Regions from separate parts of the Paenibacillus sp. FSL M7-0896 genome, predicted to be linked through region 3. Evidence: riboswitches for the same ligand, from Rfam matches in the RefSeq annotation. Region 3 holds a riboswitch; each other region holds the start of a gene.
What was found. A riboswitch is a leader RNA that binds a small molecule or an ion and turns the genes downstream of it on or off. The one in region 3 is predicted to bind cyclic di-GMP.

Region 1 (3,352 bases), 3.4 Mb from region 3:
AGTCGGTGTTGGCTTTGGAGTTGGAGTGCACACAGGTGTAGGTGACGGTTTTATGGTCGGTGTTGGCTTCACAGTTGGAGTCGGCGTTACCGTCGGCGTTGGCTTCACTGTAGGTGTAGGCGTTACCGTTGGTGTTGGCTTCACTGTAGGTGTTGGTGTTACCGTCGGTGTCGGCTTCACTGTAGGTGTTGGTGTTACCGTCGGTGTTGGCTTCACTGTAGGTGTTGGTGTTACCGTCGGTGTTGGTTTCACTGTCGGTGTCGGTGTAGCCGCTGGTGTCGGTGATGGACTAGGTGTCGGCGTTGCGGTCGGCGTCGGACTCGGTGGCGGCCCCTCTCCCTCGTACAATCCCAGGTGCATCTCAACCCCGCCGCTAAAAGATTTTGCAATCAGAGTCCCGTACAGCTCTGCTCCGGCATAATGAACATCCGCTCTAGGTGCGAGGATCGTCCCGAAGAATGAGGTATAAGCGATATTCACCTCAGAAGCTTCGTAAAAGTTGAACAATACCTGACTGGCTCTGCCGTTATTCATTGCAAAACTTGGCACATTGACTATAGACCCGCTAATATTAATAATCAGCGTAGCGTTCTGTGCAATGTTGAATTCGATATAGTTGGTCTTCGCCAGTGTCGAGGCATCCAAATGAACTACATTGAAACGATCCGGTGCACTTATCTTGAGCTGTCCATAATTGTTATTGCCGATCTCATTCGTGTCAGCCAAGGCCCCATACTCTGTGGAACGGGAGATCAGAGCTTGCTGCTCGGCTGCAAAATCAATCGGGCTGGCATTTTTCTTCCCGCCTTTGATGTTGACACCAGGCTCATTGGCTGTAAAGCTATCCCCAAATACCACATTTCCATAGATCTCTCCACTGCCTGAATGTACAAAATTCTTACCGGCCACAAGTACATCCGTCGGCGAAGCATCCCTGTATGCCCTAGCTACTCCGTAACCTCCGGAGAGGGTAATGTCCCCCGCCGCTGCCAGGCGGCCTTCAATCTGATCATTGGCTTGTTTAAAATCCCCGAGGATAAAAGCATTAAAATTCCCTGCGACCCCCAAAACCGGTGTTGGCGTATACGGCACCCCTGAAGCTGCTCTGACATCCGTGCCCCACGTAAAAGCACTGGATACGGTCAATAGGCCCGCCATAATGATGGCGGCTGTTTTACGTACTCCTTTTTTCAATAGTCCACACCTCCTAGTTACTATTCTATGAATCTGTCACGCGACTATAACAACAAAAAGACCGCCACGAAGGGTTAGCTTCACGGCGGCCGGACGACCCTAGCCTCAACTTTAGAGACAGTAGATTCCTGACTTTGCGTCCCGTTCTTTCGATACGGTTTGCGTTTGTACATGATTTCGGTATGCAATTGAGATTTGCTTATGTAAGATCATTGTTGAGTCTATGACATTTGTTACTTTTGTACTAATTTCAGTTTATCCGCTCTCCCACCCTATTGTCAATCCACTCCCAGTATATTTTTTGAAATTATTTTTTACGATGGTTGCTCATTGATCCCTTGTACCATAAGGGTTCAGGGGCGAGTCTCTTTTTTATCTACTGACGAAAAAAGTCGAGAAATCAGAGGATTGGCTATAGCCGTTTGTCTCTCTTTTCTATAATACTATCAATTTATATCATTAAAATTTGATGCATTCGTCCTATTTTATCGCCCTCAGCCCACCCCTACTCATTATCTGCTCCTGTTCAATGCAATTTTACCTATTTTTGGGCATCTCAGCTCCAAAAAAAGTGCCGCCCATAGGGACGACACCTGCTAATAGACTTCATATATTTTGAATAAAATGTCGCCTAGGCAGACCCGAACAGCTGAACCCAGCCAATCATCGATACCCAGAGCGGAACACTTAGAATGATCCCGAATACCAAACCACGGCGGAGGCTTCCTTCATGACTCATTGCCATTCTCCTTTGAGCTGATTTATTTATCAATCTTTAATATTTCAATTTTAATATAAAATAATTCATCTTATTTTTTTGTGAAATATATCACATTATTTGAGTTAATTTATAAAACCCATTGATTATTTTTTGAAGGATGAGTTACAATGCGAATATACGTTCTCTTTGAGGGGTTGAGAAGGATGCAAAGAGCAGAGAGCCAGGATAACCTGCTGGTCAAATCCTATATTTTGCTGCCGCTTATTCTATCCGCCTTCGAGCGCGATGCTTCTGCTATAGCCTCTGAGCTGCGCACGCCTGCACCTTATCTGGAGGTAATCCAGTCGGCCGCTCATGCCGCTTCTGCCGATCTGCGGGAGGTCCGTGCCGGAATGCGCGCCCGTGGTCTGAAGGTCTATGAGCAGCAGCGGTTGGAGACGGGTGTTGAAGCCAAATTTGTCTGCAGGGGCTATCACGAACGGATGCTGCTGCTGGATGATGTGATTGCCGCCCAGGCCACTCTGCATATGCGCAGATATCTGGGTATGGAGAAGATGGAGCAGCGCTAACAAAGAAGCCTGCCGCAAGCGGCAGACTTCTGCATTAAATGATCACCGGGATGCGGTTACATTAACAACGTCCAATACCCCAATGTGCCGCATATCACCACCACAGCTACCGGGTACAGGATTCTCCGGCTTACCTGATCCCTGAACGCAAGAAACAAACAAAGCATACAAAGCCATGCAATTAGAAGGCTTCCCATCTATTATGCATACGCTCCTTCCCGGCATTTCTGCCCCTCTCCAGCGGTAGACCGCCTCAGAGCACAACTCTCCTTATATATAGGAAGATTTCCCGCCGAATATCCCAATTATACCAGCTGACAGCCAATCTGGAGCAATTTTTCTTCACATTGCCGTCAAGAAATTCACAATTCCTCTTCCAGCACCGGATATTCCCAGAAACCCAGACGTCCCTTAGCAGGTATGGGATGTACCAGCGGAACAACCTCCTCCAGCATCCAGGCATACCTTCCTTCGGCATAATTGCCGAATACATATTCATTGCCGCCCGGCCAGCCTTGCTGCGAAAGCTCCGGCGTCACCTCACAGCAATCCGCAATGCGGCTGACTGCAATGATCTTGCCCGTCGGCAGGTTGTCCGCAGTGTAGCCGTGACGGGCCAGCAACGACTGATACGGCTCCGTCCGGCAGATCGCCTTATTCACCTGCATCCCGGCATGAATGGCTAACTCTCCCCGGTGGGCGGTCCGCCAGGTCCGGGTTTCGATTTGTTTTTCTCCCAGCGCAATTAACGTGGCCCACGGCTGGCGAATGGTTAGGCATTTCATAATGCAGCTTACCTCCTATGTTGAACACCTTTTACTTAGAATTACTATGACCTTCTATGGGAAACATTAATAGCTAAGAAGGG
Region 2 (3,352 bases), 3.6 Mb from region 3:
CCTCTTGGACTGTGCCGGGCTGGGCATCCATTGTCGGGGTGAACCTGCTGTTTAACGGCATTGTGCTGATGCTGTTGGGCGTGATCGGGGAATACATCGGACGGATCTATGACGAATCGAAGGACAGACCGCTCTATATCGTACGCGAGACCCGAGGCTACCCGGAGGCAGAGGCCGAAGACACGCGGAAGGCAAGCGATTATGCAAGATAAGGCTTGGCGCGCAGGCATGATCCAGTTTCTGAAATTCAATGCGGTGGGCCTGCTTAACACGTTCATAGATTTTGCGGTATTTACCCTGCTTCATTCCCTGGGCATGCTTAACACCCCTGCACAGATTATTTCCTACAGTGCCGGGACGGCCAACAGCTTTTTCTGGAATAAGAAGGTGACCTTCAAGGGCGGGAACAGAGGCGGGAATAGCGGCTTTGACCGGATGCAGCTGGTGAGATTTATTGTCCTGAATCTGATGGTGCTGGGCATTTCGGTGCTGCTGATTCATCTGCTGACTGACCGGCTGGGCGTCCAGGTGCTGATGGCCAAGGTACTGGTTACCTTTGTTACAGTAATCATTAATTTCTTTGGAAGCCGGAAGTGGGTATTCTAGAGGTACAGTATGTCTTCCCCGTCCCCTGCGGGGGCAGCACTTATTCTATATTGCGGAGGCGATTGTCATGCGGAAGTTATCCTATTTGATTATACTTGCCGGGGTCCTGATTATGCTCTACCCCAAAGGAAGCGAATGGTACGAGGACCGTCAGCAGCAGAAGCTGCTGGAAGAGGCTGAACAGGCCTATAGTGAAATCGTTCCTTCGGCTACGGCTCCTGCCAGCCAGGATCTGAGCAAGCCTTATGCGGAAGTCACCCAGCTGCTGGCGGAAGAGTCTGGTGCGGAAGAGCCGGTGCCCACTACAGCGCCCGAGATTGAAGTGGGAGGCAAGATCACCGCTATTATTGAAATCGATAAAATCGATCTGAAGCTGCCTGTACTGGAGGGCGCCACCAAGACCAATATGAAGCATGCAGCGGCGCATATGAAGGAGACAGCTCCGATTGGCGCGGTAGGCAATGCAGCGATTGCGGCACATCGGTCAAGAACGGCAGGGCGGCTGTTCAACAGACTGGATGAGGTCGGTAAAGGGGACGCCATTACTGTTATTACAAGCGGACAGGAATACAAATATGTTGTATATGATGTATCTATTGTAGAGCCTACCGATATTTCAGTACTGAAGGGTAAGGATGATGATAAAATTCTGACCCTCATTACCTGTGATCCGCTTGTCAACCCGACCCACAGACTCATCATTCATGCAAAGTTGACCTGATTGTCATAGGACAATGCTGAGAAAGGTCAAAAAACATAAAATTTTAGTCTATTTTTGCGGGAATCTAGTGATTTGGGTCTTGCTAATAGATTGAGATATGGTAAGCTATAACTATGAAAGCTAATACACGATAACGGCAAACCTATCGAAAGGTAGGGACGCAAAGCTACAGGGCCTTCCCGTCATGGATGGCAGCCAGTTACCGAATGAAGAGGCTTTTTTTGTTTGTTTTCATTCTGAATCTGTCATTATGTGGCAGTAGATTGGACAGATAAAGCTTATACGATAACGGCAAACCTATCGAAAGGTAGGGACGCAAAGCTAAAGGGCCTTCCCGTAAGAATGGCAGCCAGCTACCGAAAGGGGTTTTATCCATGAAGAAGTTTTATTTAATGCTGATTACACTTTTTGTGATCGTCACTTCCGTGCAGACAGGCACTGCTCAAGCAGCAAATGCAGATTCAAGCTGGTTAAATGTTGGACAACTTGATCAAGGGGTTATCGGGGTATCGTACGATGTTCCTAAAGACAAGAAGATGAAGCTCATGATTACCAAGGACAATAACAGCTATACTTACAACTTATACACTTCCAAACCGACCGAGACGTTCCCGCTGCAACAAGGTAATGGCTCTTACAAGGTCTCCGTTCTTGAGAATACTACCGGCAACAAATACAAAGTACTATCTTCCGAGACTGTATCTCTTTCAATGAGCAATGTGAATGCCGTATATTTGAGCTCTGTACAGAATGTAAAGTGGAGTTCTTCCGATAAATCCGTTCAAAAGGCAGCCCAGCTTACAAAGGGTCTGACCACAGATGCAGACAAAGTTAAGGCTATCTACAATTACATCGTAGCTAACGTGAAATATGACTACTCTCTGGCCAACAGCGTAAGCACAGATTATATTCCGAACAACGACAACACACTGGCTACCAACAAAGGTATCTGCTACGATTACGCTTCCTTGTTCGCTACTATGCTCCGCAGTGAAGGGATTCCAACCAAGTTGGTTATGGGGAATACAAGCTATGTAACTTCATACCATGCCTGGAACGAAGTGTTCCTGAACGGCAAATGGGTGACGATTGATACTACAGTGGATGCAGGTCTGGGTAAGAAAACAGCATCAACTGAACTGATCAAATCAGCAAGCAAATATACTGCAGCGAAATTCTACTAAGAATAGCTGTAACTATAGCATTATCTGAGAATAACCCGCTTAGTCATTAAGCGGGTTATTTTTATTTATATAAAGGTTGCTTTTTAATAGAAGGATAGGTTATTATAAATAAGCGTTGTTGGAGCGGCAAAGGAAATGAGAGATTACTTAAATAAGTGATTTCAAAAATAAAGCTTGCATTGCTCAGATGAACGTGATATATTATAAGAGTTGCTGGTGACGACAACATTGACACTAACAACGAGCTTGATCTTTGAAAACTGAACAACGAGTGAGTATCTGGAGATCACTTCGGTGAGATCCAAAAATGAGAATGTAAATTCTCGTCAGATGTTTCAAAATGAGCAATCGCTCTTTCTAAATACCAATTTGGAGAGTTTGATCCTGGCTCAGGACGAACGCTGGCGGCATGCCTAATACATGCAAGTCGAGCGGAGTTTGAGAGGAAGCTTGCTTCCTTTCAGACTTAGCGGCGGACGGGTGAGTAACACGTAGGCAACCTGCCCTCAAGCCTGGGATAACTACCGGAAACGGTAGCTAATACCGGATAATTTCTTTTTTCTCCTGAGAGAAGAATGAAAGGCGGAGCAATCTGCTGCTTGGGGATGGGCCTGCGGCGCATTAGCTAGTTGGTGGGGTAACGGCCCACCAAGGCGACGATGCGTAGCCGACCTGAGAGGGTGAACGGCCACACTGGGACTGAGACACGGCCCAGACTCCTACGGGAGGCAGCAGTAGGGAATCTTCCGCAATGGGCGCAAGCCTGACGGAGCAATGCCGCGTGAGTGATGAAGGTTTTCGGATCGTAAAGCTCTGTTGCCAGGGAAGAACGTCCGGTAGA
Region 3 (3,352 bases):
CGGATACTATCGAAGCCCTATCGCATAACGCACGAGGCATTACGATGATTACCAAGACAATTACCGAAATTGCTGAACAGACCAATCTGCTGTCGCTCAATGCTTCTATTGAAGCCGCCCGTGCAGGCGAACATGGCCGCGGGTTCGCCGTTGTTGCCCAGGAGGTCCGCAAGCTGGCCGAGGAATCCACCGCTTCAACCAAAGAGGTGTTCGGTCTGGTACGCAGCATCGAAGCGGATATCAAGCAGGCTATCGATAACATCGCCATCAATGAAGAGGTAGTCCAGGTGCAGAATGAGATGATTACGGAGACAGCCAACATTTTTGCTCAAATTGTGCATAGTGTCCAATACATAACCGAGCAGATTGCCTCCTTTTCCGCAGAGAGTGACCTTATGCTGGAGAGCGCGCTCAAGATCTCCGGGGCGATCGAGAATATCTCAGCCATCACCCAGGAGACCGCCGCAGGGACGGAAGAGGTATCCGCAGCGATGAACGAACAGATTCATGCTCTTCAATCCGTAGCTGAGGAGACAGAGAAGATGACCTCCGCGGTCTTCAACCTGCAAAAAACGATTCATATTTTCAAATTTTAACCTCAGCACAAAGAGACACGCCTGCGGAATTTTCTGCGGGAGGTGTCTCTTTTTTTGGGCAAAACAAAGATTGTTATGTAATATTCACAAATTGTTGAAATTGTGCATAAGGGTAAAAACCGTGCTTTGCACTTCTTTACTATAGTCGTTCTATTGTCATAGCTTGTCTATAAGCTAACATCTTACATCACTATTACTTAAGTCCTATCACCGAAATTTGTAATGCTGTATATCTAGTGAATTCTTAATGTTTTGCAGTAAATCAGGAATGTAATGAGGCTTTGTGCTCACTTCCCACATTAATCAACCTAAACGGCCATTTGCATTTTAAGACTTTAGTCTTCCAGGGACAACCATTTTCAAAAGTTTGAAAATCCAAATATTTAGCCATTTCCACTCCTGAATATTCGTCAAATTCCGAGTTTCTTCTCACAGGGGTTATTGACAAAAGCGGAGCAAGGAATATATTGTAAAGGAAAATTCTCCACAAATTCATTTATAACCGCATACCGGCAAAATTCACCGAAAGGGAATGACGCAAAGCCATGGATCTACAGTCTCATTTCTGAAGTGGGATCATGACAGCCAGGTTGCTGAAAAACTGTGAACGCCTTAGGTTTCGCGTTTGATTATGGTGATTCGTGCAACAGACCTGTGCTCCAATGGTGAGTACAGGTTTTCTATTGCTGACGTATACAAATAACAACTTGCGGGGTGGATGTTCTGAAGACAGTTGCAGATTATATGGCGGAAGCATTACACAATCTGGGAGTCACTCATTCTTTTGGAATCATAGGCAAGTCTATTTGCCCCATCGCTTTGAAAATGGTTGACTACGGTATAGAGTTCATCCCCGGCCGGCACGAATCCAGCTCCGGCTTCGCCGCCGGCGGTTATGCTCTGAAGACCGGCAGTCTCGGGGTAGCCTTCGGCACCTCCGGTCCTGGGGGAACGAATCTGCTCACCGCAGCAGCGCATGCCAAGGCCAATAATCTTCCCGTCCTCTTCATCACCGGACATCAGTCCATCAAGGAGCTGGGCATTCCCCAATGTCAGGATTCCACTTCCTACCTGGCTGATTTGGCGGATATGTTCCGGCCGGCCACCCTCTTCAGCAAGCTCGTTGAACGCGGCGATCACTTCAGCACGATTTTCAACCATGCCCTATCCATCGCCCTGGGTGACCAAAAAGGTCCGGTCCATCTCTGCATTCCGTTTGATGTGCAGACAGAGCGGCTCGCGGAATGCCGGATTGTTCTGCCGGAACGCGAGGGACTAGTCAGTTATCAGAACTATGACCGGGTCATCTCGGCGATTAATCAATCCGCTAGGCCCCTGATCATTGCCGGTAAAGGCGTCAACCGCTCAGGTGCCCATCAGGAACTGGTTCAGCTGGCCGAAACCTTCAACATTCCTGTAGTCACCTCTCCAGGCGGCAAAGGTGCAATAGCTTATGATCACCCGCTCTACCACGGTCCTGTCGGCGTTGGCGGCTCCTCGCACGGCGATGAATTGCTGAACAACAGCGACCTGTTCATTGTTCTGGGCTCCCGCCTGAGCGACATGACCATCTGCAACCTGAAGCCGGAGAATCATCCGCCGCAGCTGATCCAGTTCGATGTAGATCCAACCTTTGTCGGCAAAATACTGTCCTCATCCACCATCGCTGTCGGCGGGGACTTAAGGGACAACCTGGCACTGTATCTTCAGAAGCTGGACCCCTCTACGGTCACCAAGCATGAAATCACAATCTCCAATGCTTACAATGACGAGTTGCCCGTGCTGGCGGGGCTCTCTCTGGCTTCGGTAATGAGCACGATGAGCGACCTGATTCCTTACAACAGCAGCGTGTTTGTAGATGACGGCAGCCACGGGTTCAATGCTGTGAAATGGTTCAATGTCCGCAGGCCCGGCAGCTTCATATTCGATGCCTACTTTGCTTGCATGGGCAATTCAATTGGCATGGCGATCGGTGCCAAGACGGCTTCTCCCGGAGAGACTGTCTTCTGCATTACCGGTGACGGCTGTTTTATGATGCTCGGAACTGAAATAAACACAGCCGTTTGCAAGGACATTCCGGTGATTTTCATTGTGGTGAACAATAAGCAGCTGGATATGGCGCTTAAGGGTATGGAGAAAACGACCGGCCGGATTGACGGTACGATCTTCGAGGTTCCGATGGATGCCGTGAAATTCGCCGAATCGCTGGGTGCAGCCGGCTTCCGCTGTGAGACGCAGGAGGAGTTCGCTGCCGCAATCCGCGAAGCTGTGGCACTTAACAAGGCTGTTGTCATTGAGCTGCTGACTGACCGTGATGAAATGCCTCCTACGGCCCACCGCACTCTGGATCTTACGTAAGGAAGCCGTATCCGCACACCTTTTCTAACCTACTATCAGGAGGACATATCGTGAACAAGAACATGAACAGCGGACTCGATCATTTCACTGATCTCTCAGGAGATTATGGGGCCAAGGCCCTGGCTCCGATCAAAGAGCATTTTCCGGAATTAGCCGAATATATCATGGGCAATGCCTATGGCGATATTTTTCAGCGGACCACGATTGGCTCTGACTGGAAGGAGATCGCGGTGATCTCGTCGCTGATTACGATGGGACAATATGAACAGCTGGGGGTTCATTATGTAATGGCGCTCCGCGTTGGCATGACCGTCGAGCAGATCAAGGGCGTGCTGCTGCATCTGACCCCTTGCGTCGGTGCCCCCCGGGTGATTTCGGCCTTTAATGTGCTGCTGGAT
Region 4 (3,352 bases), 2.5 Mb from region 3:
TTTGAGCGTGAACATGACGAACGGGGTTTTGCGGTAGATCGCGGACAACGCTTTGACCGGGACGCCTTTCTCTCTGGCGATGACGATCTGGTCGGCACCGGTAACTCCGAACTCCTCACTGCCGGAAGCTACCATCTGCACAGCCGGGAAATCCGAGCCCCCCGGGCGGATCTCAACATCCAGCCCCGCTTCTTTATAGAAGCCTTTTTCCACTGCGGTATAAAAGCCGGCAAACTGCGCCTGGTGAATCCACTTCAGCCGGAGCACCACCTTTTTCAGCTCGCCCGAGCCTTCCGCTCCCTGGCCTTCAGCCTTCCCGGCTTCCGTATTGTTACCGCAGGCGGTCAGGAGCAGCATTAGCGAGGTTAACAGCATCAGCGCTTTTGTTCTGGACTTGTTCCACATGGTTATTCCCCCGTTTATGAATGATTTAGTATTGCTCCAGCGCCTTCAGCACCGCTTGTGAATCACTTACACTGCCGAACACTCCGCCCTGCATTTGAACCATACTCAGCGCCGCCAGGTGATTCGCTTCATCCGTCGCTCCTGTACAATCTGCAAGGATCAGACACTCGTACCCGCGGTCATTGGCTTCCCGCATCGTGGTGTGTACACAGACATCGGTAGTAATACCGGTCAGAATCAGATGGGTAATTCCTTTATTCTTCAGGATCAGGTCCAGGTCTGTTGCGTAAAAGCTCCCTTTGCCCGGCTTGTCTATAATGTACTCTCCGTGGGCAGGCGCCAGCTCATCAATGATCTGCCAGCCGCGCTCCCCCCGCACGAGGATTCGTCCCGCCGGTCCTTCGGAGCCGATCTCGGCCCCGATCTGGCGGCTGCGCCACCGCTTGTTCGCCGGCAGATCCGACAGATCCGGCTTATGCCCCTCGCGGGTATGGATCACGGTGAAGCCTTCGATGTCCCGGATACGGGCCAGCAGCCGCTGAATGGGCTGGATCGCCCTCGCTGTTAATGAGAGGTCATAACCCATTCTCTCGACGTAACCGCCCTTGCCGCAAAAATCCGTCTGCATGTCGATAATCATCAGCGCTGTCTTCGCCGGGTCCACAGCCCCGTCATAAGGCCAGATGTAAGGTGTTGCTGCAATCTGCATGGTTTATGCTCCTCTCCTGATGTCGCTATCTCTATTAATGTTATATTAGTTAACATTAATTCGCGTTTCCTTGGTATGAGTTAGATTATATTACAATGAATTTGCGATGTCTTCGGTTTTATTACGAAATAATACACTGAATGTTTGTGTTTATTTACACAGTTAACATATACATAACATTAACACTCGCAAAATCGCTTATCAAAAAAGAACACTCCGATTCTTACCAAGCCCAGGGTGTCCCAACAGTTGAATGCTCATACTTTCCTCCCCCTGCCTCTTCCATAAGCTGTAAGCGCTGGGAAACCAGTTTTTTTGTCGAAATAGAGCTGCATATTTCGAGTTTTTTGATAAATAGGCATAATATAGTTGAAAAATAGCTCTTTAAGTACTAGAATTAAGCTTGTTTGCAGAAGTTAATGACGCGTAAGAACTATTTATGACTCTTTTTGTCGATTACAGTCGACCATAACTCCCACCTCTACAGGATGTATATCATTGATCTATTTCTAAAGGCAAACTCCCCGAAAGGGCAGGACGCAAAGCCATGGGCCTAAGAACGCCGGAATCTGCGTTTACGGTTGCCAGGCTGCCAATAGAGACCACTTAAGCCAGCTGTTCAGGAGGGAAAGCCTCCCAGGCTTGATGATGTTCTTTTTCTGTACGAATTGCCATTGATCATACGAAAAAGTGAGGTTACAACCATGCCGCAGCAGGATATCGAACCAAGCCGATATGAATTCGTAGAGTCCCTGATGCTCGAACGTAAAGGTCTCCTGGATTCATTCTCTGTGGAGGGCCGAGCTTCTGACGGGACAACTGGAGATAAGAATGGAATTATCCTCGTGCAGGACAACCAGATATTCATTACTCCCCCGCTCCCCGGAGGTGCTCCCGCCCGCATTTCTGCGGTCCACCCTGTTGTCCTGAAGATCAACTGGAAGACCGTTACAGAGCCGACCGAGGTGACCAGGGCGGATTATATCACTTGGGAGATCTGTGAGAAGCCGCAATATGAAATTACCGTATCGCCTGACAAGCTCAAGGTCCACTTCACTTTATACCGTGCAGAGAAGTACGCCTGGAATCTGGTCAACTGCCCCGCCGCCTTCGAAGCGGTCGTCCGTGCCCAGCCCAATCCGGCGATGCTGCTGTCCACGCTCACCATAGAACAGATTATCGCCTCACTGGACAACCGTTTTATTCTGCGCAACCTGAACATTCCCGCCCTGTACGCGGAGCTGGAGAACCCTACATATCTTCCCGTATGCATCGCTGAAGGCAGATCCCCGCTGCCCGGCAAGGAAGCCCGGCTGGAATTCCTGCTGCCTGAGCATACACTGGAGGGGAACCGGATGCTTCAGGGACAGGGAGCCCGGGGTCAGAAGCCTGCGGAACCCTTGGAGTATCTCCGTTTCCCGGGAGCCCCCTTTGCCTTTGCAGGCGAAGTCTTCGCCCGCAAGCTGCCGCCGGAAGAAGGCATTCCCGGCCTCGACACAGACGGAAGGGTCCTGCCCCCTCCCCCGCCGCAGGATATCTACTTTGCTGCCGGTAATCATGCCAAGCTCCTTCCCTGTGGTAATATCGTGGCCCGGCATACCGGCAGACCCCGCATCTGCGGAGGAAACGGCAGCGTCCGGATATGTGACTTCCCTCCGGTCAGTCTTCTGGCCAGAGAGATGACAGATCCTGCGGGCGATGTTATGTTCGCAGGTGACATCATTGTACCGGGAGATCTGGAAGGACCTGTACGAATTGAAGCCCTCGGGAATGTGTACGTCTATGGCGATATCCGCCAATCTACAATTATAGCCACCGGCAGTATTTACGTTAGCGGCCAGGTCACCGGCAGCGGCCTGTACGCCGGACACGCCGGGGTAATGCAGCATCGTCTGCACAGCCTCGCATGCCTGCTGCGGACAGAGACGGACGGACTGCTTGAGGCAGCGCGCCAGCTGGCCAAGAATGTGGAATCCCGCCAGCAATCCGTGAATTACGGCCTGGTAGTCATGCTGCTGCTGGAGGATAAATACAGCCACTTGGGCAGCCTGATCCGTGATCTTCAAGCTGCGCTAAGCCGTATGAACGGGGCGTTCGGCTCCGGCACGGACCAGCTCTGGCAGATGCTTGAGGTATTCGCCCATCCGGGACAATTCACCGGGTACATTACTGACAGTGTACTAAGCCGCTTCTCCAGGCTGCTGCTTAAGCTGGGTGAGGAGATTGAGCTGCTCCAGG

Region 1: it holds a riboswitch for cyclic di-GMP, as region 3 does, so the genes downstream of both, MKY12_RS00835 (choice-of-anchor A family protein) here and MKY12_RS19485 (thiamine pyrophosphate-binding protein) in region 3, are expected to answer to the same signal.
Region 2: it holds a riboswitch for cyclic di-GMP, as region 3 does, so the genes downstream of both, MKY12_RS01670 (transglutaminase-like domain-containing protein) here and MKY12_RS19485 (thiamine pyrophosphate-binding protein) in region 3, are expected to answer to the same signal.
Region 4: it holds a riboswitch for cyclic di-GMP, as region 3 does, so the genes downstream of both, MKY12_RS30100 (flagellar assembly protein A) here and MKY12_RS19485 (thiamine pyrophosphate-binding protein) in region 3, are expected to answer to the same signal.

The regions. Positions count from the first base shown of each region.
Region 1 covers NZ_CP150250.1:193,470-196,821, reverse strand. The annotation lists gene MKY12_RS00835 (choice-of-anchor A family protein) at 1-1,194, opposite strand, end outside; cyclic di-GMP riboswitch class I at 1,276-1,368, opposite strand; gene MKY12_RS00830 (hypothetical protein) at 2,119-2,484, shown strand; gene MKY12_RS00825 (ASCH domain-containing protein) at 2,847-3,269, opposite strand.
Region 2 covers NZ_CP150250.1:390,606-393,957, forward strand. The annotation lists gene MKY12_RS01655 (glycosyltransferase family 2 protein) at 1-212, shown strand, start outside; gene MKY12_RS01660 (GtrA family protein) at 202-606, shown strand; gene MKY12_RS01665 (class D sortase) at 674-1,327, shown strand; cyclic di-GMP riboswitch class I at 1,453-1,534, shown strand; cyclic di-GMP riboswitch class I at 1,608-1,688, shown strand; gene MKY12_RS01670 (transglutaminase-like domain-containing protein) at 1,702-2,511, shown strand; rRNA gene MKY12_RS01675 (16S ribosomal RNA) at 2,878-3,352, shown strand, end outside.
Region 3 covers NZ_CP150250.1:4,495,429-4,498,780, forward strand. The annotation lists gene MKY12_RS19480 (methyl-accepting chemotaxis protein) at 1-596, shown strand, start outside; cyclic di-GMP riboswitch class I at 1,098-1,194, shown strand; gene MKY12_RS19485 (thiamine pyrophosphate-binding protein) at 1,311-2,954, shown strand; gene MKY12_RS19490 (carboxymuconolactone decarboxylase family protein) at 3,005-3,352, shown strand, end outside.
Region 4 covers NZ_CP150250.1:6,955,138-6,958,489, forward strand. The annotation lists gene MKY12_RS30090 (ABC transporter substrate-binding protein) at 1-405, opposite strand, end outside; gene MKY12_RS30095 (isochorismatase family cysteine hydrolase) at 431-1,114, opposite strand; cyclic di-GMP riboswitch class I at 1,619-1,711, shown strand; gene MKY12_RS30100 (flagellar assembly protein A) at 1,789-3,352, shown strand, end outside.